One region of the Arthrobacter sp. 05T45 genome, then DNA from elsewhere that is predicted to be linked to it. Evidence: riboswitches for the same ligand, from Rfam matches in the RefSeq annotation. Region 1 holds a riboswitch; each other region holds the start of a gene.

Region 1 (5,461 bases):
GCCACTATGTCCATTCCCGGCTGCGAGCAATGGACATGTTCCAGTGTCCTGCTGGCGAAGAGTGGACATGCCCAGCGGTCCCGCCGGCGAAGAGTGGACATGTCCGGGGGGAGCTGTGCGCGCTGGACATGTCCAGCGACCAGCTTGCCTGGGGAGAACTTCTAGCGCACGGCGACGCGGATCCGGTTGCGCCACGGATCCTCGAAGCGCAGCTCGGCGCCGGTGTGGTGGGATTCGACGCCGGCAACCTTGAGCCGGTCGGCCAGGGCCGCGACGTCGTCGCCGGAGGGCACCTCGATGAGGACCTCGCCCAGGCCCAGCGTGTCGCGCCGCGGGCCCGCGCCGCGGCTGTTCCATACGTTCATGGCCATGTGGTGGTGGTAGCCGCCGGCCGAGACGAACAGCGCCTGGCCGTGCCAGCCCGCGGTCTTTTCGAAGCCGAGCGTGCCGACATAGAACTCATGCGCCGACTGGACGTCGCCGACCTGCAGGTGGACGTGCCCGACGCCGGCGGCGGCCTGGCGCTGGCCGGCCACGGACTCCTCGGTCAGGTATTGCTGCAGGTAGCGCTGCGGCGGCAGGGCGAGACTGTCCATGACGACGTTCTTGCCCTCCCAGGACCACGCCGCCCGCGGCCGGTCCCAGTACAGCTCGATGCCGTTGCCTTCGGGGTCGTTGAAGTAGAACGCCTCGCTGACGAGGTGGTCCGCGCTGCCGGTGAAGGACTGGGGCTCGTACTGGGCCGCGGTGGCGATGGTGGCCGCCAGGGAGTGCTGGTCCTCGAAGAGGAGGGCGGTGTGGAAGAGCCCGGCCTCGCCGCGGGAAGGTAGATTCAGGCCCGGGGCAGGCGCCAGATGCACCAGCGGCTTCTGCTGGCGCCCAAGGTAGAGCCCGCCGTCCTGTTCGGCCACAGTCTCCAGGCCGAGGGCGCGCTGGTAGTAGTCGGTCATGAGCTTCATGTCGCCGACCTTGAGCATCACGGTGCCCATGGTGAGTTCGGCAGGAAGGAGGTCCTGGGTGCTGGCTTCTGCGGTCATGGCAATGCTCCGTGGATTCTGTAGCCACCGGCCTTCGGCGACTCTACATAAAGATAAATTACTTGAAGCTTCAATTTATTCCAAAACATGGACTGGCACCCGGTCTACCGGCAGCCCACGCAGCACGATATGCCGGATCCGGCGGAGCGTGGCCGGATTGCTCCGCGGATCTTCGGCCGTGACGAGGACATCAGCGCTTGCCCCTTCACCGATGGACTCCGCGCCGAGCCAGGTCCGCGCGGACCAGCTCGCGGCGTTGAGGGCGGCAGCGGCGGAAAGGCCGGCGGCGTGCAGGGCCTGGATCTCGTCCACGATCCTGCCATGGCTGATCACGCTGCCGGCGTCGGTACCGGCATAGATCGCCAGCCCGGCCTCGTGGGCTTCGAGGATCCGCTCCGCCCGGCGCTCCCACAGCGAGCGCATGTGGGCTGCGTAGCGGGGGAACTTGGCCGCCGCCCGGGCGGCGATGTCCGGGAACGTGGCGATGTTGATCAGGGTGGGCACGATGGGAACACCCTGTTCGAGGAAGCGCGGCAGGTGCCGCGGCAGCAGCCCGGTGGCGTGCTCGATGCAGTCGATCCCGGCATCGAGCATGTCATCCAGGGTGTCTTCGGCGAAGCAGTGTGCGGTGACGCGGGCCCCCTCATCGTGGGCGGCACGGACGGCGTCCTTGACCGTCCGGGCGGGAAAACTGGCGGCGAGGTCGCCGGCGTCGCGGTCGATCCAGTCCCCCACGAGCTTGACCCAGCCGTCGCCCGCGCGGGCTTGCTTCCGCACGGCCTCGACGAGATCCTCCGGCTCGACCTCGACGGCCAGGCCCGGCAGGTAGCGCCGGGCCCTCGCGAGGTGCCGGCCCGAGCGGATGATCCGGGGCAGGTCCGCGCGCTGCTGGAGCCAGCGGGTGTTGTGGACGGCGCCGGCGTCGCGGACCAGGAGTGTCCCGGCGTCGCGGTCCGCCAGGGCCTGGGATTCCGCGGTGTCCTCGGTAACGTCCCCGCCCGGGCCGAGGCCGATGTGGCAGTGTGCGTCCACGAGGCCGGGCATGACCCAGCCGTCGAGCACGAGGTCAGGCGCGGCGGCCGGACGGCGGAAGGTTAGCAGGCCGCCCACCGACCAGAGCCCGCGGCGTTTCTGGTCCGCCGCGGTGAGGATGGGGCCGCTGAACTCGATGATGCCGGTCATGACCTAAAGCCTAATCCGCATGACGATCCGCCGGCCAAGACCGTCCAGCCCCAGCTGCGCTTCGTGGATCCGCAGGGCGCCCAACGCCTGTCCTGGCCGGGCGAGTTCCTCGAAACCGCAGCTCGCATAAAACGGCGCATTGAACGGGACGCCTGCGAAGGTGCAAAGCGTCATCGATAAATAGCCACGGCTCCGGGCCGCATCAAGGGCCGCCTCCACCAGGGACCGTCCTATCCCCCGCCCGGCGGAGTCCGGATGCACGGAGAGCTGTTCCAGATGGGCCTGGCCGCCGACCTCGTCAACGCGGGCAAACCCTACGGGCGGGTTGCCGGCGACAAGTATGAAGAGCGGCTCAACCGGCGTTGTCAACTCCGGAGCCGGGAGCGTCTGGTTCCCCAGCTCCGCTTCGAGGATGCGGTCTGCTGAGGCCTCGAGAACCGGCAGCGCCGGGAGGTCTTCCGGCGTCGCCATCCGGATGCGGGGCACGGCCCTGGGCAGAGTCACAATGCCACGCTAACACCGCGGCCCACCGCACTCCGTCACACTCGAGGGCCGGCCGGAGGTGCGTGGTAGTTTCGTCTACGACCACACGGGTGCCCCTGCAGGGGCTGAGATCGGGCTGACGCAGCCTGCGACCGTTGAACCTGTCCGGGTAATGCCGGCGAAGGAAGTGAGCTTTTCCGTGAACACCCAAGTGACACAGCACAGCCCTGTCCAAATTCAGTCCGCAGCCACCACGCAGTCGCTGAAGTCCCACTCGCTGGCCTTCAGCACGGGTCCGGAGCACGGCATCCGCGTGCCGGTGACCGAGATCGCCCTGGAACCCTCCCCGGGCGGCGTCCGGAACCCGCCGTTCCGGGTGTACCGCACTGCCGGCCCGGGCAGCGATCCGGTCCGCGGGCTGGAGCCGTTCCGCACCCCCTGGATTGAGGACAGGGCGGACACCGAACCCTACGCCGGCCGCGAACGGGAGCTGCTCGACGACGGCAAATCGGCGGTGCGCCGCGGTGCTGCGTCGGCCGAGTGGCGGGGCGGCCGGCCGGTGCCACGCCGGGCCGTCGAGGGCAGGACCGTCACGCAGATGCGCTACGCCCGGGACGGTGTCATCACCCAGGAAATGCGGTTCGTCGCGCTGCGCGAGAACTGCGATGTGGAGCTGGTGCGCAGCGAGGTGGCCGCGGGCCGCGCGATCATTCCCAACAACGTCAACCACCCCGAATCCGAGCCGATGATCATCGGCAAGGCGTTCCTGGTGAAAATCAACGCCAATATCGGCAACTCCGCCGTGACCAGCTCCATCGCCGAGGAGGTCGACAAACTCCAGTGGGCCACGCAGTGGGGCGCGGACACCGTCATGGACCTCTCCACCGGGGACGACATCCACACCACGCGCGAGTGGATCATCCGCAACTCCCCCGTCCCCATCGGAACGGTCCCGATCTACCAGGCGCTGGAGAAGGTCAACGGTGAGGCGAACGCCCTGACCTGGGAGATCTTCCGGGACACCGTGATCGAACAGTGCGAGCAGGGCGTGGACTACATGACCATCCACGCCGGCGTGCTGCTGCGGTATGTGCCCCTGACGGCCAACCGGGTCACCGGCATCGTGTCCCGCGGCGGTTCCATCATGGCCGGCTGGTGCCTGGCGCACCACCGGGAGAACTTCCTGTACACCCACTTCGATGAGCTGTGCGAGATCTTCGCACGCTACGACGTCGCATTCTCCCTGGGCGACGGGCTGCGGCCGGGCGCGACGGCGGATGCCAACGACGCGGCACAGTTCGCCGAACTGGACACCCTGGCCGAGCTCACGCAGCGGGCCTGGGACTTCGACGTGCAAGTCATGGTGGAGGGCCCCGGGCATGTGCCCTTCCACCTCGTCCGGGAAAACGTGGAGCGCCAGCAGGAACTCTGCAAGGGCGCCCCGTTTTACACACTCGGGCCGCTCGTCACGGACATCGCACCGGGCTATGACCACATCACCTCGGCGATCGGCGCCACCGAGATCGCCCGCTACGGCACCGCCATGCTCTGCTACGTCACGCCCAAGGAACACCTCGGGCTGCCGAACAAGGACGATGTGAAGACGGGCGTGATCACTTACAAGATCGCCGCCCATGCCGCGGACCTCGCCAAGGGCCACCCCGGCGCGCACGAACGCGACGATGCCCTGTCCAAGGCAAGGTTCGAGTTCCGCTGGCGGGACCAGTTCGCGCTGTCCCTGGACCCGGTCACGGCCGAGGCCTTCCATGATGAGACGCTTCCCGCGGAACCGGCCAAGACAGCCCACTTCTGCTCGATGTGCGGTCCGAAGTTCTGCTCCATGCGGATCAGCCAGGACATCCGGGACGAATATGGCACCGGCGGCTACGGCACCGGCAACTACGGTCCGGCGGATCCTGGTTCGGCGGAACAGCAGGCCGCCCGTGCAGAGATGGCGGCCGGAATGCGGGCGAAGAGCAACGAGTTCCTCGCCTCGGGCGGCAAGGTCTACCTGCCGCAGCCCTCGGTGGGAGGACCCGCAGCTTCCTAGGACGCCCGGGCGTGCTGGTGCCGGCTGACCTCGGCGATGTAGGAGCGGATGGCCCGGTCCCCTTCGGCTGAATCCTGGGGCCGGTGCCCTCCCGGCGCCGTGCGGTGCAGGGCGCCGGTCTCGCGCAGGTAGCCGGCGATTTCCTCATACAGCGGTTCCCAGCCGCCGGTCAGGACCAGGGTCGGCACGCCCGGCACGATCTGCAGCGGGGCTTCCCACGGCGGCGCCTGCAGGCGGAGCCGGCGCGCAGCCCGGAGGGCCTCCGGCGTCGTGGCCCCGGGGGCGTCCGCCGCGAACGCGCGGCGGATGAACTCCCGCTGGAAGTCGTCGTCGCTGAGGTTGTGGCGGACGTCGAAGAGCGGCTGCATGAGGGCCCGGTGCGCGGCGGTGGCCGGGAGTTCCGCGGTCAGGGACAGGCAGGCCGGTTCCACCAGGGTCAGCGACTGGACGAGGTCGGGCCGTTCGACGGCGGCCATCATCGCAGCGATCGCGCCCTGCGAATGGGCCACCACATGGCCGCCGGCCTCGCCGCGGCCGTCGTCTGCCAGCGAGGCGAGCACGATGGCGGCGTCGGCGGCGAAGCTGGATTCGAGCGGTTCCGCGACGGCGTCAAACCCGTGCCGCCGCAGGAACAGGGCGTCGTAGTCCAGCGCCATTCCGTGCTGTTTTGGCCACGCGGCGGCGCCGAAGCTGCCGTCCCCGTGGACGA
Region 2 (5,461 bases), on a different contig from region 1:
AACCGCGCGCTCAAGGAAATCATCCGGCAGGGCTCGTCATCTGGGGGCAAGTTGCCCGCGAGCGTATACCCATGCGGAGGCTGCAAGGGATGGCACCTGACCTCGAAAAGGGCAGCTGGAAAGGCAAAGAAGTGGCAACGCCATTCTTCGTGAAAGTTTCACCAGCGCGCTAATGGGACCCTGCGTACTCGCACAACCACGTGATCCACGAGGACTGTGGACCATCCGGATGCGGACCGACGGCATACCCGGTTCGTCCCCGCCGCACGTCGACCCGGCCGGGCCGGACCGGGCCGGGCCTACCGATGATCGCGCCGGCGCGTCATCAAGAGCAAGGGTGATCAGGAGGTCCGGCCGGCGCAACCAGATCAGCCCCGCCGGCCGAGCGGGCGTTAGAGGAACTCGGCCCGGCCTTCCATTGCCGAGGACGCCAATGCGTGTTCCCGCCGCGGGATCCTGCCGGCCGCTTTCGCCAGCCTGCCGGCGATGACGGCATGTTTGAAGGCCTCGCCCATGAGCACCGGATTCTGCGCACGGGTCACCGCCGTAGCCAACAGCACGGCGTCGCAGCCGAGTTCCATCGCCAGGGCAGCGTCCGAGGCCGTGCCGATCCCGGCATCCAGCACCACGGGCACGGACGCGCGCGAGACGATCAGCTCGATGTTGTGCGGGTTCAGGATGCCCAGTCCGGTGCCGATCGGGGCGCCCAACGGCATCACGGCCGTCGCGCCGAGGTTTTCGAGCCGGAGGGCAAGCACGGGGTCGTCGTTCGTGTAGGCGAAGACCTTGAAGCCTCGGGCCACGAGCTGTTCGGTTGCGTCCACGAGTTCGACGGCGTCCGGCAGCAGTGTGTGCTCGTCGGCAATGACTTCGAGCTTGACCCAGTCCGTTTCCAGGGCCTCCCGCGCCAGCTCGGCGGTAAGGACGGCGTCCTTGGCGGTGAAGCAGCCTGCCGTGTTGGGCAGTACCCGGATCTGATGGTCCTCGAGCAGCTGGAACAGCGAGCCCGTCTCCGCCGGCGAATAGCGGCGCATCGCCACCGTGGTCAGCTCCGTCCCGGACGCCACCAGCGCCGCCCCGAGCCCGTCCAGGCTCGGCGCACCGCCGGTTCCCATGATGAGGCGGGAGCCGAGCCTTACGCCGTCGACCACGAACGGATCGGCCACCGCACCGGTCATGGGGACGGCCTGTGTTCCTGCGAACGTCGTCTCGTTCATGCTGGTCATCCTCCCTGGACTGCCGTGACAAGTTCGACGTCGTCGCCGTCGGCGAGCGCCGTGGCGTGCCACTGGCTGCGCGGCACCACTTCGGCGTTGCGGGCGACGGCGACACCGAGCTTCCGCCCGTCGGCGGCGCGGCCGTCGGGGCCGATGCTCCGGCCAGTGAGCCGGCTGACGAGTGCGGAGACGGAGGCGCCGTCGGCGACGCTCTGATCCGTTCCGTTAAGTCGGATGTTCATGCTGCTTCCTTCTTAGGGCTGTCCCCGGACGTAACCGGGATGCGGGAAAAACGGTCGGGGCGGAACCCGGCCCAGCGCGGGTCCGGCGTGAAATCCATGAGTTGCCGGCACACGGCGGCAGCGGCGGGGGTCAGCAGGACGCCGTGCCGGAAGAATCCTGTGGCGATAATGAGTCCCGGGACGTCGCCGCCGTCCGCTTGTGCGATCCGCCCCAGCAGCGGGGCATTGTCCGGGGTTCCGGGCCGCGCCCGCGCCGTGGCTTCCAAAAGCTCCAGCTCGGCGACCGCAGGCACCAGCTGCTGGGCATCCCGCAGCAGCTGGTAAATGCCGCCGGCGGAAACCGCGTGCGGATCCGACGGTCCATCCTCCCGCTGGGTGGCCCCGATCACCACGGTGCCGTCCTGGCGGGGGACGATGTACACCGGGATGCCGCGCACCATGCCCCGCACGGTGGCCGTGAGCAGCGGCTGCAGATGCGGAGGCACGCGGAGCCGGAGGATGTCGCCGTAGACGGGCCGCAGCGGCAGCGCCAGCCCGGCCGGAAGCTCCTCGAGCGCGGCGGCGCCGAGCCCGTTGGCGACCACGGTCTCGGCAGCCCGCACGGTACCGCCGCCAGCCAACCGCACACCTGCCACCTGTCCGTCCTGCCACAGCAGGCCTGCCGCGCGCCGCCGGACGAAGCTGCCGCCTTCCGCACCGAGCACGCCGGCGAGCCGGGTGATCAGCAGGCGGGGGTCCACCTGGTGGTCGGCCGGGATGTCGAAGGCACACGAGATGCCGGGACTCAGCAGGGGCTCCCGGGTGCGCGCCTCGCGCACTGTCAGTGGCTCCACGGCCAGGCCGCATGTCTGCTGGACTTCCCTCAAGTCCGCGAGCGCGCGCCGGTCCGCCGCGTCGGCCCCCACCGCCAAGGTCGGCGTCGTTAAGTAGCCCGTACCTGCCGGCGGATCCGCGCCGGCGGCACCGGCGTCGAGAGCCGCAGCGAATCCTGGCCACAACCGGGAGGCCTCGAGCATCAGTTCCAGGAGCTGTTCCTCCTGGTAGTGCAGTTCACTCACGGGGGCCAGCATGCCGGCCGCGGCCCAGCTGGCTCCGCTGCCGGGAGCATCATCGATCAGGACCACGGATCGGCCCGAGCGGATGGCCTCGAACGCGATGCCATGGCCGATCACCCCGCCGCCGATCACGGCCACGTCGGCAGTCGTATCCCCCGCGATGATTCCCTCTGCGGTACCGGTCCCTGTGTCACAAACCTGGGCGGCGGCGTCATTTGCGGCTCCGGCTGCACGGCCTGCTCGTGTGCCCATGAAAAATTCCTTCCCTACGCCGGTACTAGCCGGATCAGGTCAAGCGGTCGGCTCTGACGCCCTCTCAGCCGGGCAGCGGCGACATGGCTGCTGCGGGCTCCCGCGGTATGCGCCCAGTTTAGAGGAACTAGGCTGGTCCCATGAGCCAGGACCCTCTCCACACCACCGCCCGCCTCTATCTCTGCACCGACGCCCGCAGGGACCGCGGCGACTTCGAGGACTTCGTGGACGCCGCCTTCGCCGGCGGCGTGGACATCATCCAGTTGCGCGACAAGTCGCTCGAGGCCTCCGAGGAGCTGGAACTGCTGGAGGTCCTGCACACCGCAGCGCAGCGCCACGGGCGGCTGTGGGCCGTCAATGACCGGGCGGACATCGCCTCCCTGTCCGGGGCTCCGGTGTTCCATGTCGGCCAGAAGGACATTTCGCTCGACGCCGCCCGCGGCTTTCTCGGCAAGGATGCCGTGATCGGCCTGTCCACCCACAGCCCGAAGCAGGTGGACGCCGCCATCGCTGCCGCGCCAGGCCGCAAAGGGCTCGATTATTTCTGTGTGGGCCCCGTGTGGGCGACGCCCACCAAGCCCGGACGCGCCGCCGTCGGCCTCGATCTGGTGCGCTACGCCGCCCAGGCGATCGGCGGGGCGGACGCGGAGGGAACCGGCAAGGTCGACGAAAGCGTGCTGCCGTGGTTCGCGATCGGCGGGATCGACCTCAGTAACGTGGAGCAGGTAGTCGATGCCGGTGCCCGGCGGATCGTCGTGGTCCGGGCGATCACCGACGCCACTGATCCGGCCCACGCCGCCGGAGCCTTGCTGGCGGCGCTGGACGCCGCCGCATCCTAAGCAGGTCCCCAGCCCGTAATGCCGGCCGGCACTGAAACTATCCGGCGAGACCCAGCTCCGTCATCCGGCGCGCGTGATTCGCTGCGAGTTCGGCCGCCAGGCCGTTGACCAGCGCCCGGGCGCCGGCGTCGTCCAGCCCCGACAGTCCGCCGAGGAACGCGTGCTCGGCGCTGACACGCTGGGCGTGGTTCAGTACTTCCCCCAGCAGACGCCTGGCCCACAACGCCAGGCGCGACGCCAGCCGGGGGTCATCGGCCAGGGCCGCCTTGATGCGCGCCTGCAGCACGGCCGTGGACTCACCGGTGGAGCGGACCTGCCCGATCAACTCACGGGTCGCGGCGTCGACGTACCGGCCCACGACGCCGTAAAAGTCCGCGGCGACCGTGTCGATCACGTAGGCCTTCATGAGGGCCTCGTACCAGTCCGACGGGCGCGTGCGTTCGTGGAAGTGGTCCACCGAGGGCTGGAACGGCAGCATGGCGGCCTCCGTATCCAGGCCCATGTGTTCGAGCCGGATTCGGACGAGTTCGTAATGCTGGAACTCGACCACCGCCATCCTGCCCAGCAACGCACGGTCATGCAGCGTGGGCGAATACCGGGCACTCGAGGACAGCCGCTCGAAGGCGGAAAGCTCGCCGTACGCCAAGACTCCCAGCAGGTCGGCAAGGAAGCTGTTGTAGAGGGCAGGATCGTCCGCAGTTGCGCTCATCATCCAAGACTAATAGCGGAAATCGGGCTACCCTGATTTTCGTGTCACATCATCGCCTGACCCCCAGTGTCCACGAGCAGCAGAACCAGCTTGCCGGGGCACTCAAGGCGTTGCGCACCACGCTGGAACTGCCCGGCCCGTTCCCCGAGGATGTGCTGCGCGACGCGGAGGCGGCGGTGGCCGAGCACAAGCTCCCGGACCTTGACCTCACGCACGTCGAGTTCGTGACTATCGATCCGGCATCGTCCACCGACCTGGACCAGGCCCTGTTTATCGAACGGAGCAACGGCGGCTACAAGGTCTTCTACGCCATCGCCGACGTCCCCTCCTTTGTCGCCCCGGGCGGGGCGCTGGACGCCGAGACCCGGCGCCGCGGCCAGACCTTCTACACCCCGGACGGCCGGATTCCGCTGCATCCGGAGATTATCAGCGAGGCCGCCGGCAGCCTGCTCGCCGGGCAGCTGTGCGCGGCGTTCGTCTGGGAGTTCGAGCTCGACGCCGCGGCAGAGGTCGCCTCGGTCCTCGTGCGCCGGGCACAGGTCCGCAGCCGCGCGAAGCTCAACTACAAAGGCGTCCAGGCCGAGCTCGACGCCGGCACCGCGGCGCCCGTGCTGCAGCTGCTGAAAGAAGTAGGCCTCAAACGGGTGGAACTGGAACGACTGCGCGGCGGCGCGAGCCTGAACATGCCGGAACAGGAGATCCAGCAACTGCCCGACGGCGGCTACCGGATCGTAGCGGCCCCGCCGCTGCCGGTGGAGGACTGGAACGCCCAGATTTCACTCATGACCGGGATGGCCGCCGCGGCGCTCATGCTCCAGGGCAAAGTCGGCATCCTGCGCACCATGCCCGCCCCGGACGAGGCATCACTGCGCCACTTCCACCGGCAGACCCACGCCCTCGGCAAGCCCTGGGACGGGGAAATGCGCTACGGCGAGTACCTGCGGACCCTTGACCCGACGGACCCCCGGCAGCTGGCCATTGTGCATTCGGCCGGGATGCTCTTCCGCGGTGCCGGATACACACCCTTCGACGGCACAGTGCCCAACGCCGCCGTCCAGTCCGCCATCGGCGCCGCGTACGCCCATTCCACGGCACCCCTGCGGCGGCTGGTCGACCGCTTCGTGCTGGTAATCTGTGAGGCACTGAG
Region 3 (5,461 bases), on a different contig from region 1:
CGGGCTGATCCGGATCATGGGGACCAAAGCCGAACTTTCCGCCCTGACACAGGAGACCGCCGCATGATGCAGACCGTCCTGACGGTGACCGCCGTCGTACTGTCCCTGGCCGCCGCGGGGGCGATCGTCCGGATCGCGCGGGGGCCCTCGCTGCTGGACCGGGTTCTGGCCGCCGACGTGCTGCTGGCCATCTTCGGCGCGGCCCTGTGCATCGACATGGCCGCCAACCGGCACCTGAACAACCTGATGCTGCTCGTTGCGATTTCCCTGATCGGATTCGTCGGCTCGGTCACCGTGGCCCGGTTCGTGGCCGACAGGCGGGAGGGCGTCCGTGAATCCTGACACAGTGATCGACGCCGTCTCTGCCGTGTTCATGGTGTCCGGAGCCCTGATGTCCCTCGCGGCCGCCATCGGGCTGCTGCGATTCCCGGACCTCATGAGCAGGATGCACGCGGCCACCAAACCGCAGGTCCTCGGCCTGTTCCTGCTGCTGGCGGCCCTTGGCCTGCAGATGCGCACCTGGTCGGTGTGGCCCGTCCTGCTGGTGGCCTGGCTCTTCCAGCTGCTCACCGTCCCCGTGTCCGCTCACATGGTGGGTCGGGCCGGCTACCGGACCAAGCACCTGCACCCGGAGCTGCTGAGCTCCGACGAGCTCGAGGCGGTAGTCCAGAAGGCCGCCCAGCAGGCGGCCACGCACGGAGCGGACGACGACGACCGCTGAGCCCCCGTCCGGCCCGGCGGACCCGGCCGGGGCCTTCGACTGCCGCGGCGGGCGCCGCGGCCAGTCGGGTCAGGTCAGACGACGTCCTGGGTCTTGGCGAAGCGGGTGATCGCGCGCTGGGTGCCGCGGTTGGCGAGCACCTGGATGATGGCGCTGACCGAGGCAGAGATCAGGGCGAACGTCAGGGCCGAGCGCAGGGTGGTGGGAACGTCGTCCTCCTGGCCCTTGGGCGGCTTGTTGCCTGTGGACTTTTCCCACATGGTGTCCACCAGCTTGGTGCCGGCAAAGCCGGCCAGGAGGCTGACGCCGGTGCCGAGCAGCTTGATGAGGATGTTCATTCTTCGGTCTCCTTGGGACGGGAACGGTTTTCCCCTAGCCTAGCGTTCCGGGGTGAGGACCATCCGCAGGGCCTCGACCACGAGTTCGTGATCCGCCTTCTGGGGCAGGCCGGAGACGGTGACGACGGCGACGGCGCCCGTGCCGCGCACGTAAACGGGAAACGCCCCGCCGTGGGCGGCGAACTCCGACTGATCCCACCAGGCGTTGTCCTCGATCCTTCCGCCGGCAGCGCGGGCCCGGAGGCCCACCAGCAGGGACGGGACCTCGTACCGCATGGCGGTGCGCTTTTTGGCGTTGATCCAGCGCTCATTGTCCGGTGTGGCGCCGTCCAGCGCGGCGTGGAAGAGCACCTGCTCGCCTTTGGTGATGTCGACGGCGATGGGCAGCGAGCGTTGCCTGCCCAGCTCGACAAGGAGGAGCCCGAGGTCCAGGGCGTCATCCTTGCTGAACGACGCGAACTGGAGCGCCTCTATCTCGGCCAGCACGCGGCCAATGAGCGCCGCCAGGGAACCCTGCGGCTGCGGCTCATTGGAGTCGGGATCGTATTCCCCGGAGGGATCTTGGGTGACCGGTGTGTGCGACAAAATATTCCAGCTTTCCGGTGGGTGACGAGGCCGCCCGCTGGCGGGTCCGGGGGTCCGGCACGACGACTCTACCAAGAGGGTTTTCCGGGCCGCCGGGACTGCCGCCGTCCGGTCCACGATTGTGACGGCACACCACGGAAATCCCGGCCGACCGGGTGTAAACTGAGCCAGCCCACAAGGGCGAAAATAATTACGACAGGGGAGCGCCGCCGTCGGGCATCGCCGGAACAATCCGGGGAAACCTTTGGTGGGCGCTGAGAGTGCGGACAGCCGCAGACCCTCGAACCTGATCCGGTTAGTACCGGCGCAAGGGAGTCGAGTTCTCAGGGTGCGCGGAGGGCGGCGGAAGCCGAGACCGGCCGGCGCACCCTCCCCTCCTGTTCCTCAGGAGGACGACATGACAGATATTTCAGCACAGCATGGTTCCGCCAGCCGTTCATCCGCCCGGCGCAACTACAGCTGGCGCGTGGTGGACATTGTGGTGGCCGCGTTGATCGCCGTTGCCGGCGGCGTCATTTTCTGGGCCTGGTCCCAGGGCGCGAACCTGATCTCGACTCCGGTCAACGCGGTCTACCCGCCGTTGAGCGGACTCTACGCCGGCGGCTGGATGATCCCGGCGGTGCTGGGCATGCTCATCATTCGCAAGCCGGGCGCCGCGCTCTTCTGCGAAACCGTCGCGGCCACCGGCGAGCTCATCATGGGTTCGCAGTACGGCACCACGGTGCTGATCTCCGGCATCCTGCAGGGCCTCGGCGCCGAACTGGTCTTCGCGGCCTTCCTCTACAAGAAGTTCAACCTGCCCGTCTCCGTGCTGGCCGGCGCCGGCGCGGGCCTCTTCTGCGGCCTGAACGATTCCTTCCTGCCGTGGGGCTGGAACATCGCCTACGAAGCCGGCGACAAGCTCGCCTACATCGTCTTCACCACGATCTCCGGCGCAGTGATTGCCGGCGGACTGGCCTGGCTCGCCACCCGCGGCCTGGCGAAGACCGGAGTGCTGGGCGCCTTTGCCTCCCGCAAGGCCGCCACGGAGCCCGTCTTCTCCTGAGCCCCGTCGCTGAATCCTGCAGAGAATCATGAGATCTTCACCGGGCGTCCGGCCGGCCGCCGTCACGGCCCGCGGCTGGGGCTGGCGGCATGCCGGACGGGCCAGGCCCGCGGTCAGCGGCCTTGACCTGGACATCCGGCCGGGGGAGCGCGTGCTCCTGCTGGGGCCCTCCGGCGCCGGCAAGTCGACGCTGCTCCACGCCCTGGCCGGCGTGCTGGGCGACGGCGCGGCCGGCGACTCCGGCGACTCCGAAGATGCAGACGAGACCGGCAGCCTCCTGATCGACGGTGCCCCGCCACGGGCGCGGCGCGGCCGCGCCGGGCTGGTGCAGCAGGACCCGGAAACGCAGGTGGTGCTCTCCCGCCTCGGCGACGACGTCGCCTTCGGGGCGGAGAACCTCGCCGTCCCGGCGGCGGAGATCTGGCCGCGCGTGCGAGAGGCCCTCGACGACGTCGGGCTGGGACAGCTGCCGCTGGACCACCCGACGGCGGCCCTCTCCGGCGGCCAAAAGCAACGGCTGGCGCTCGCCGGGATCCTCGCGATGCGGCCAGGGCTGCTGCTGCTCGACGAGCCGACGGCCAACCTCGACCCCGCGGGCGTCCTGGAGGTCCGCGACGCTGTGGGCCGCTGCCTGGACAAGACAMGCGCCACGCTGGTGGTCGTGGAGCACCGGGTGGGGGTCTGGAAAGACCTGGTGGACAGGATCGTGGTGCTGCAGCCAGGGTCCGCCACGGACTCCGCGGTCTTGATTGACGGACCGCCGGACCGGGTCCTGGCCGAGGCGCGGGACATGCTCATCGGTGCGGGCGTCTGGGTGCCGGGCTACGTCCCGGCGACGCGGATGCGGACACCGGCGCGGGGCGCGGGACAGACTCTGCTCGCGGCCGACGCGCTCGCGGTGTCCCGCGAACGGCCGCGGCGGGCCGGGCTGCGCGACGGCTTCCGCACCATCGCGCCGCGTCCGGTCCAGTCCGGGGTTTCGGTCCGGGTCCGCGCCGGCGAGGCGCTGACCATCACCGGACAGAACGGCACAGGGAAGTCCACCCTGGCGCTGACGCTGGCCGGTCTCCTGCGGCCCGTCGCGGGAACAGTCTCGGCCACGGCGGAGCTGAGCAGTCCCGCCACCGGTCACTCCAGTGGTCACTCCAGTGGCCGCGTACGCGACGGCGCCGGACCCGATCCCTACCGGTGGAAGGCCCAGCAGCTGATCGCCAGGATCGGAACCGTCTTCCAGGAACCCGAGCACCAGTTCGTTACCGGCAAGGTCCTCGACGAGCTCATGTTCGGCCCGCGCCACCTCGGCTACGGCGAAGACCGCGTGGACGAACTGCTGGAGCGGCTGCGGCTGACGGAGCTTGTGGACGCCAACCCCTACACGCTCTCCGGCGGCGAGAAGCGGCGCCTTTCGGTTGCCACTGTGCTGGCGGCGCACCCCCAGGTGCTGGTCCTGGACGAGCCCACCTTCGGCCAGGATGCCAATACGTGGGCCGAACTCGCCTCGTTCCTCTCCGAGCTCCTCGACGCCGGCACCGCCGTCGTGTCCGTGACGCATGACGCCGAATTCAGCGCCGTCCTCGGCGGCGCCGAACTCCGCCTCCGGCCACGGGAAACCGCCGCCGCGGACGCTCACGGCCCGGATCTCGAGCTGCCGGAGGGGGCCTCGCCTTGAGGGACGCGCTGAGCCTGCGCGGCAACCATGCGCTGCTGACCCGAGCCAACCCGCTCGCCAAGTTCACGGCGGTCACCCTGATCACCCTGGTCCTGGCGCTCTCCATTGACTGGGTGTCGGCGTCGGTGGCGCTGGCGTTCGAACTGCTGCTGCTGCCGCTGGCGGGCCTGACTGTGGCCTTGCTGTGGCAGCGCGGCTGGCCGCTGATCCTCGCGGCGGCGCTGGGCGGCTGGAGCACGGCCATCCTGGCGGCCGATTCCGGACCCGTCCTGCTCGATGCGGGGATCTGGTCCGTCAGCGCCGGTTCCCTGCAGCTGGGGATCGGCTTCATGCTCCGCGGGCTCGCGATCGCATTGCCCGCGGTGCTGCTGATGAGCTGCACCGACCCCACGGACCTGGCCGATGCCCTGGCCCAGAACGCGAAACTGCCGCACCGGTTCGTCCTGGGCACCCTGGCCGCGATGCGGCTCGTCGGAATCATGGCCGAGCAATGGCAGACCATCGGTATGGCCCGGCGGGCCCGCGGCGTGGGCTCGAGCGGCAACCCCTATCAGCGGTTCCGCGCCACGCTGGGCCAGAGTTTCGGCCTGCTGGTGCAGGCGATCCGGAGCGCCTCGCGGCTCGCGGTGACCATGGAGGCCCGCGGCTTCGGCGGTGCCGCCCGGACGTGGGCCCGGCCCTCGACGTTCAGCGGACTCGATGCCTGGGTGCTGCTGGGCGGGCTCGGCATCGCCGCCGCCGCCGTCGCCGCGGCCCTCGGCGCGGGCACCTGGAACCTCGTCTTCCTCACCCGCCAGTAGACAGGCGCCGCCGGCCGGGCGGCCCGGGGGCCGGGCAGCCCGGGTAGCCCGGGCGGCCCGGGAGGCCCGGCGGGGCCGCCGGTTATCGCATGGTGTGGGTATTCATGTGACATTGGCGCCATTCCGGCCGGAATTGCCGTGGTTTATAAATCATGCGTGATATTTTCGGGAGCATGACTCAACCGACTGCTGAACACGTAGGCATCCTGCTCCGCGAGGCGCGCGGCGCCAAGGGCTGGACCCAGGGGCAACTCGCCGCCGAGCTGGGCACCAGCCAGAGCGCCATCGCCCGGATGGAACAGG
Region 4 (5,461 bases), on a different contig from region 1:
GCCGGGACTGCGGCCAAGGCGCCCGCGCGGCGCACCCGGACCCGGAAAGCTGTAGCAGCCCCGGAACCGTTGCCTGCCTTCGCCGGCGATGCCGAAACCGGCGCACCTGCCGCGGCTGAGGGCCCCGCAGCAGCTGGCACTGACGCAACTGCCGCCGCAGAAGCCGCACAAACGGCCGCAGAGACGGTTGCAGAGAAGCCGGTCCGCCGCCGTGCCAGCCGTGCCAAGGCCGCCCCGAAGGCCGAAGAAGCACCCGCGGCAGTACTCCCGGCCGAAGAAGCCGCCGCTGCGGAAGCACCCACCGCGGAAGCCGCCGCAGCCCAGCCCGAAGAGCTGGAAGCCCGGCCCGAGGAAAGCCCGGCCGCGTCGCTGTTCATGGAACCGGGTGCCCTCACTTCCGTCATCTTCCAGGCCCCGGACCTGAGCACTGTGGTGCGTCCGGCCCCCGTTGCCGCCGCAGCAGCTGAGCCCGAGGACGAGGAAGGCGACGAGGACGAGGACGCCGGCAACCGCCGTCGGCGCCGCAGCCGCGGCCGGCGCGGCCGCACCCGCACCTCTGCCGAGTCCGACACCGAGTCGGAAGGCACCGAAGAAGAGGGCGACGAAGGCTCCGAGATAATCCTCGAAGACGGTGTGACCTCCCGCCGCCGCCGCCGCCGTCGCCGCGGGGACCAGGACCTGGAGCTGACCGGCGGGGAAGGCGACGATCCGCCCAACACGGTGACCCGCGTCCGTGCGCCGCGTGCGATGGCCGAGGCGCCGGTGAACAACCGCGTCACATCCGTCAAGGGCTCCACCCGCCTGGAAGCCAAGAAGCAGCGCCGCCGCGAATCCCGCGACACCGGCCGCCGCCGTACCGTCATCACCGAGGCCGAGTTCCTGGCCCGCCGCGAGTCCGTGGACCGTCAGATGATCGTCCGCCAGCGCGACGACAGAATCCAGATCGGTGTCCTTGAAGACGGCGTCCTGGCCGAGCACTTCGTGTCCAAGACCCAGCAGGACTCCCTGATCGGCAACGTCTACCTGGGCAAGGTCCAGAACGTGCTGCCCTCCATGGAGGCCGCTTTCGTGGACATCGGCCGCGGCCGCAACGCCGTGCTCTACGCCGGTGAAGTGAACTGGGAGTCCGTCAACCTCGAGGGCAAGCAGCGCCGCATCGAGAACGCGCTGAAGTCCGGCGACTCCGTGCTGGTCCAGGTCACCAAGGACCCGGTCGGCCACAAGGGCGCCCGTCTCACCAGCCAGATCTCGCTGCCCGGCCGGTACCTCGTGTACGTGCCCGGCGGTTCCATGACCGGCATCTCCCGCAAGCTGCCCGACGTCGAACGCAACCGCCTCAAGCGGATCCTCAAGGACCGCCTGCCCGAGGACGCGGGCGTCATTGTCCGCACCGCGGCCGAGGGAGCTTCCGAGGAAGAGCTGACGCACGACATCAACCGCCTCCGCGCGCAGTGGGAAGGCATCGAGAGCCAGTCGACGTCCACCAAGATCCTCGCCCCCGAGCTGCTCTACGGCGAACCTGACCTGACCATCAAGGTGGTCCGGGACGTCTTCAACGAGGACTTCTCCAAGCTGATCGTCTCCGGCGAGGAAGCCTGGGACACCATCGAGGCCTACGTCACCTACGTCGCACCGGACCTCGTGGGCCGGCTCGAGAAGTGGACCAAGGACACGGACATCTTCGCGGCCTGGCGCATCGACGAGCAGATCCACAAGGCCCTGGACCGGAAGGTCTTCCTGCCCTCGGGCGGTTCGCTCGTGATCGACCGCACCGAAGCCATGACCGTGGTGGACGTCAACACCGGCAAATTCACCGGCTCCGGCGGCAACCTCGAGGAAACCGTCACCAAGAACAACCTGGAAGCGGCCGAGGAAGTCGTCCGGCAGCTGCGCCTGCGCGACATTGGCGGCATCATCGTGATCGACTTCATCGACATGGTGCTCGAATCCAACCGCGACCTCGTGCTGCGCCGCATGGTGGAGTGCCTGGGCCGGGACCGGACCAAGCACCAGGTGGCCGAGGTGACCTCGCTGGGCCTCGTGCAGATGACCCGCAAGCGGATGGGCACCGGGCTGCTGGAAGTCTTCGGCGAACAGTGCGAAACATGTGCGGGCCGCGGCATCGTCACCCACGACGAGCCGGTGGAGCACCGCCGCGCCAACACGGTCGCCGCGGAGCACTATGTGCCGCGCACCGAGGCGCAGCCTGCTGCCCGCCCGGAACGCAAGAGCCGTCGCCGCGGCCGGGGAGGCCAGGGCGGAGAGACCGCGCCGGCCGCACCCGCGCCCGTCCACGCCGAACCCACCGAGGCCGAACGCCACGCCAAGGCCGAGGCCACCCGTGCCGCGCTGGCCAACATCGCTGCCGCAGCGCACGCCGCGCACCTGCACGACGGGGAGGCCGCCGCAGCCAGCGATGCCGGGGCCCGCCAGGCCGCCGTCGACGCCGTCACGCAGCTCGCAGCCGCCGACGAGGCAGCCGGCCGCCCCGCAACGGTGCTGACGTTTGGCGGCGAGCAGGTGGCCCTGCCCTTCGTCGAGCACGCGGAGGACGCGCCGTCACCGGCCCTGACCCTGGACCTGCTGACCGAGGCCTTCGCAAACCTGGGCGAAGCCGAGGCCGGCAAGCCGGACCAGGCCGCCGGCCTGGCGGCCGGTCAGGCAGCAGCTGTTGCCGCACCGGAAGCCACGGCGCCCGAGGCGCCGTCGGCCGTCCGCGCTGCGGAGGCGCCGGCGTCACGCACAGCTGACACCACGACGCTGCGCGGCCGCCGCGGGCGCCGCAACCGGAGTGCCAGCCGCGCCCAGGGCGCAGCCAACGAAACCTCCGTGGAGCACCGCGAGGCAACCCGGCCGGCCGCGGCCGGATCGGTCCACGAGGCCAAGGCTCCCGCTGCGGCCGGGCCTGCGTCCATCCCGGCCGGCAACGAGCCGATCATCCTCGGCGTCGGCGTGCCGGCGTCGGAGCTGTAGTCCTCCGCGACTGACCACGTCCCCGTCCGGTCATTATTTCGACTGGTCGGGCCGCGGGTCCGGGTCATGGCAGACGTAACATACGTCCGCCCGGGCCCGGGCCCGCTCGTGCGTTAACGGGTCCTCCGGGTGGCAAGGGCTAGGCTGGAACACTGACACGGGGTGCCGGGCATCGGGCCGGCTGAGATCCAGACCCGTTGAACCTGTCCGGTTAGCACCGGCGAAGGGATGTCTTCCTTGTCCGCGAAATCGAATCCGTCCGAGTTCCTCCCGCCCAATTTTCTGCACAACGAGTCTCTGCCGGCCCCGCCGCGCATTCCCCGCGTGCTGGCCATCGCCGGCTCCGATCCCTCCGGCGGGGCCGGAATCCAGGCCGACCTGAAGAGCATCGCGGCGAACGGCGGCTACGGCATGGCCGCCATCACCGCCCTGACAGCGCAGAACACGCAGGGCGTGCGCGCCGTCCACGTCCCCCCGGCGGCGTTCCTCACGGCGCAGCTGGACGCCATCAGCGACGACATCGGCATCGACGCCGTCAAGATCGGCATGCTCGGTGACGCCGCCGTGATCGACGCCGTCCGCGGCTGGCTGGAAAAGGTGCGCCCCGCCGTCGTGGTCCTGGACCCGGTGATGGTCGCCACCAGTGGTGACCGGCTCCTGCAGGAATCGGCCGAGGCCGCCCTGCAGGCCCTCCTGCCGCTGGCGGACCTCATCACGCCCAACCTCGCCGAACTCGCCATCCTGCTCAAGGAACCCGTCGCTGCCGACTGGTCCGAGGCCCTGGCGCAGGGCAAGAGGCTGGCCGCCCTGACCGGCACCACCGTCCTGGTTAAGGGCGGACACCTCCAGGGCGCCGAGCCGGGGGACGGGTATGCCCACGACGCCGCCGCCGGCACCGGCGCCGGCGACGGCGCCGCGGACGGCTGCCCGGATGCCCTGGTCAACACCGGCGGCCTGCTCGGCCAGGAAACGGTGGTGGTGCCGGGGGAGCGGATCGCGACGCGCAACAGCCACGGCACCGGATGCTCCCTGTCCTCGGCCATGGCCACCGTGCAGGCCCGGGTGGGGGACTGGGAAGCGACGCTGCGCGAAGTCAAGCCGTGGCTGCTGGGCGCGCTACGCGAAGCCTCGGCCCTGGACGTCGGCTCCGGCAACGGCCCGGTCCACCACTTCCACCACCTGCAGCACCTCCAGGGCAGGCAGGGTCCGGCGGCGGGGGAGTTCGCCGCAGCCCTGCGCGCAGGAGCCGCGGGCGATCTTGAGGCGATCTACGCCCTGGACTTCGTCCGCGGGCTGGCCGACGGCACCTTGCCCGAGCACGAGTTCGCGTACTACCTCGCCCAGGACGCCATCTACCTCAACGGCTACTCGCGGGTCCTGGCCCGGGCCGCGGCGATTGCCCCCACCGAGGCCGAGCAGCTGTTCTGGGCCCGTTCGGCGCAGACCTGCCTGGAAGTCGAATCCGAGCTGCACCGTTCCTGGCTCAGCACCCGCCCCACGGCCTCCACCCTGGGCCCGGTCACGAAAGCGTATGTGGACCACCTGCTGGCCGCCTCGGTCTCCGGCAGCTATGGCGTCCTCGTGGCGGCGGCGCTGCCCTGCTTCTGGCTCTACGCCGAGGTCGGTTCCACGCTGCACCGGGAGTTCCTGGCCGGTGGCGCCCCCGGGGAGCACCCCTACGCCGGCTGGCTGCGGACCTACGCCGACGAGGACTTCGCCGCCGCGACCCGGCAGGCCATCGCGTACACGGACACGGCGGCCGGGCGGGCATCGGAGAGCGAGCGGCAGGCCATGGCCCTGGCTTTCCGGCAGTCTTCGCGCTACGAAGTGGACTTCTTCGACGCGCCGCGGCTGTACGCCTGACGCGAGCTGGTCCGGACTACCGGTACGATGGTGGGGCGCGGTTCCGGAAGTCGTTGCGGCAACACAGCTCAAGATGGTCAAGATCCCGGCCAAGAACATTGGCAGGGACTTTGCATCAAGATGTTGTGGCGCCTATCACGGACTACCCGCCGGAACCAGCCTCATTTGCGGCCGAAGGCAAAATTAGCGTATTCTAGATCTTCGGTGCTTACGCCAACACTTGGGTTATGACCCTGAGAACGGTCCGCTTGGAATTCCAAATGGATTTGTTCCGGGGATAGCTCATGGGTTCCCCCGGGGAATCCACCGGCGTTGAGGCACAGCGTGAGCCGGTCCAAACAATTTGGCCCCTGGTTCCGCACGCAAATCTAGTAATAAACGTCGAGAGAAGTGAGTTCCCCAGTGGTGTACGCGATTGTCCGCGCAGGCGGCCGCCAAGAGAAGGTTTCCGTTGGAGACTTCGTTACCCTGAACCGCGTCCCCGGTGGAGCCGGCAGCACCTTTGAGTTGCCCGCACTGCTCCTGGTGGACGGTGACAAAGTCACGTCTGCTGCTGCGGACCTGGCCAAGGTAACGGTTACGGCTGAGATCCTCGAAGACCTCCGTGGTCCGAAGATCGTCATCC

Evidence for each region. Region 1 has a riboswitch for thiamine pyrophosphate ahead of thiC (phosphomethylpyrimidine synthase ThiC). Riboswitches for the same ligand answer to the same signal wherever they lie in the genome.
Region 2: linked by a shared signal. The riboswitch ahead of thiO (glycine oxidase ThiO) and the one ahead of thiC (phosphomethylpyrimidine synthase ThiC) in region 1 are both predicted to bind thiamine pyrophosphate.
Region 3: linked by a shared signal. The riboswitch ahead of AC1DGD_RS15030 (ECF transporter S component) and the one ahead of thiC (phosphomethylpyrimidine synthase ThiC) in region 1 are both predicted to bind thiamine pyrophosphate.
Region 4: linked by a shared signal. The riboswitch ahead of AC1DGD_RS11805 (bifunctional hydroxymethylpyrimidine kinase/phosphomethylpyrimidine kinase) and the one ahead of thiC (phosphomethylpyrimidine synthase ThiC) in region 1 are both predicted to bind thiamine pyrophosphate.

The regions. Positions count from the first base shown of each region.
Region 1 is NZ_JBFTKI010000015.1:78,376-83,836, reverse strand. It holds gene AC1DGD_RS14605 (VOC family protein) at 162-1,037, opposite strand; gene AC1DGD_RS14600 (amidohydrolase family protein) at 1,113-2,219, opposite strand; gene AC1DGD_RS14595 (GNAT family N-acetyltransferase) at 2,223-2,723, opposite strand; TPP riboswitch at 2,799-2,906, shown strand; gene thiC (phosphomethylpyrimidine synthase ThiC) at 2,902-4,752, shown strand; gene AC1DGD_RS14585 (alpha/beta fold hydrolase) at 4,749-5,461, opposite strand, start outside.
Region 2 is NZ_JBFTKI010000001.1:532,388-537,848, reverse strand. It holds gene AC1DGD_RS02565 (thiazole synthase) at 393-1,217, opposite strand; gene thiS (sulfur carrier protein ThiS) at 1,223-1,459, opposite strand; gene thiO (glycine oxidase ThiO) at 1,456-2,766, opposite strand; TPP riboswitch at 2,760-2,880, opposite strand; gene thiE (thiamine phosphate synthase) at 2,907-3,605, shown strand; gene AC1DGD_RS02545 (ferritin-like fold-containing protein) at 3,643-4,317, opposite strand; gene AC1DGD_RS02540 (RNB domain-containing ribonuclease) at 4,356-5,461, shown strand, end outside.
Region 3 is NZ_JBFTKI010000016.1:72,696-78,156, forward strand. It holds gene AC1DGD_RS15005 (Na+/H+ antiporter subunit E) at 1-67, shown strand, start outside; gene AC1DGD_RS15010 (MrpF/PhaF family protein) at 64-342, shown strand; gene mnhG (monovalent cation/H(+) antiporter subunit G) at 374-721, shown strand; gene AC1DGD_RS15020 (DUF4235 domain-containing protein) at 796-1,059, opposite strand; gene AC1DGD_RS15025 (heme-degrading domain-containing protein) at 1,099-1,644, opposite strand; TPP riboswitch at 1,832-1,975, shown strand; gene AC1DGD_RS15030 (ECF transporter S component) at 2,042-2,689, shown strand; gene AC1DGD_RS15035 (ABC transporter ATP-binding protein) at 2,718-4,358, shown strand; gene AC1DGD_RS15040 (energy-coupling factor transporter transmembrane component T family protein) at 4,355-5,158, shown strand; gene AC1DGD_RS15045 (UDP-N-acetylglucosamine 1-carboxyvinyltransferase) at 5,332-5,461, shown strand, end outside.
Region 4 is NZ_JBFTKI010000010.1:41,909-47,369, reverse strand. It holds gene AC1DGD_RS11810 (Rne/Rng family ribonuclease) at 1-2,973, shown strand, start outside; TPP riboswitch at 3,122-3,219, shown strand; gene AC1DGD_RS11805 (bifunctional hydroxymethylpyrimidine kinase/phosphomethylpyrimidine kinase) at 3,289-4,836, shown strand; gene rplU (50S ribosomal protein L21) at 5,239-5,461, shown strand, end outside.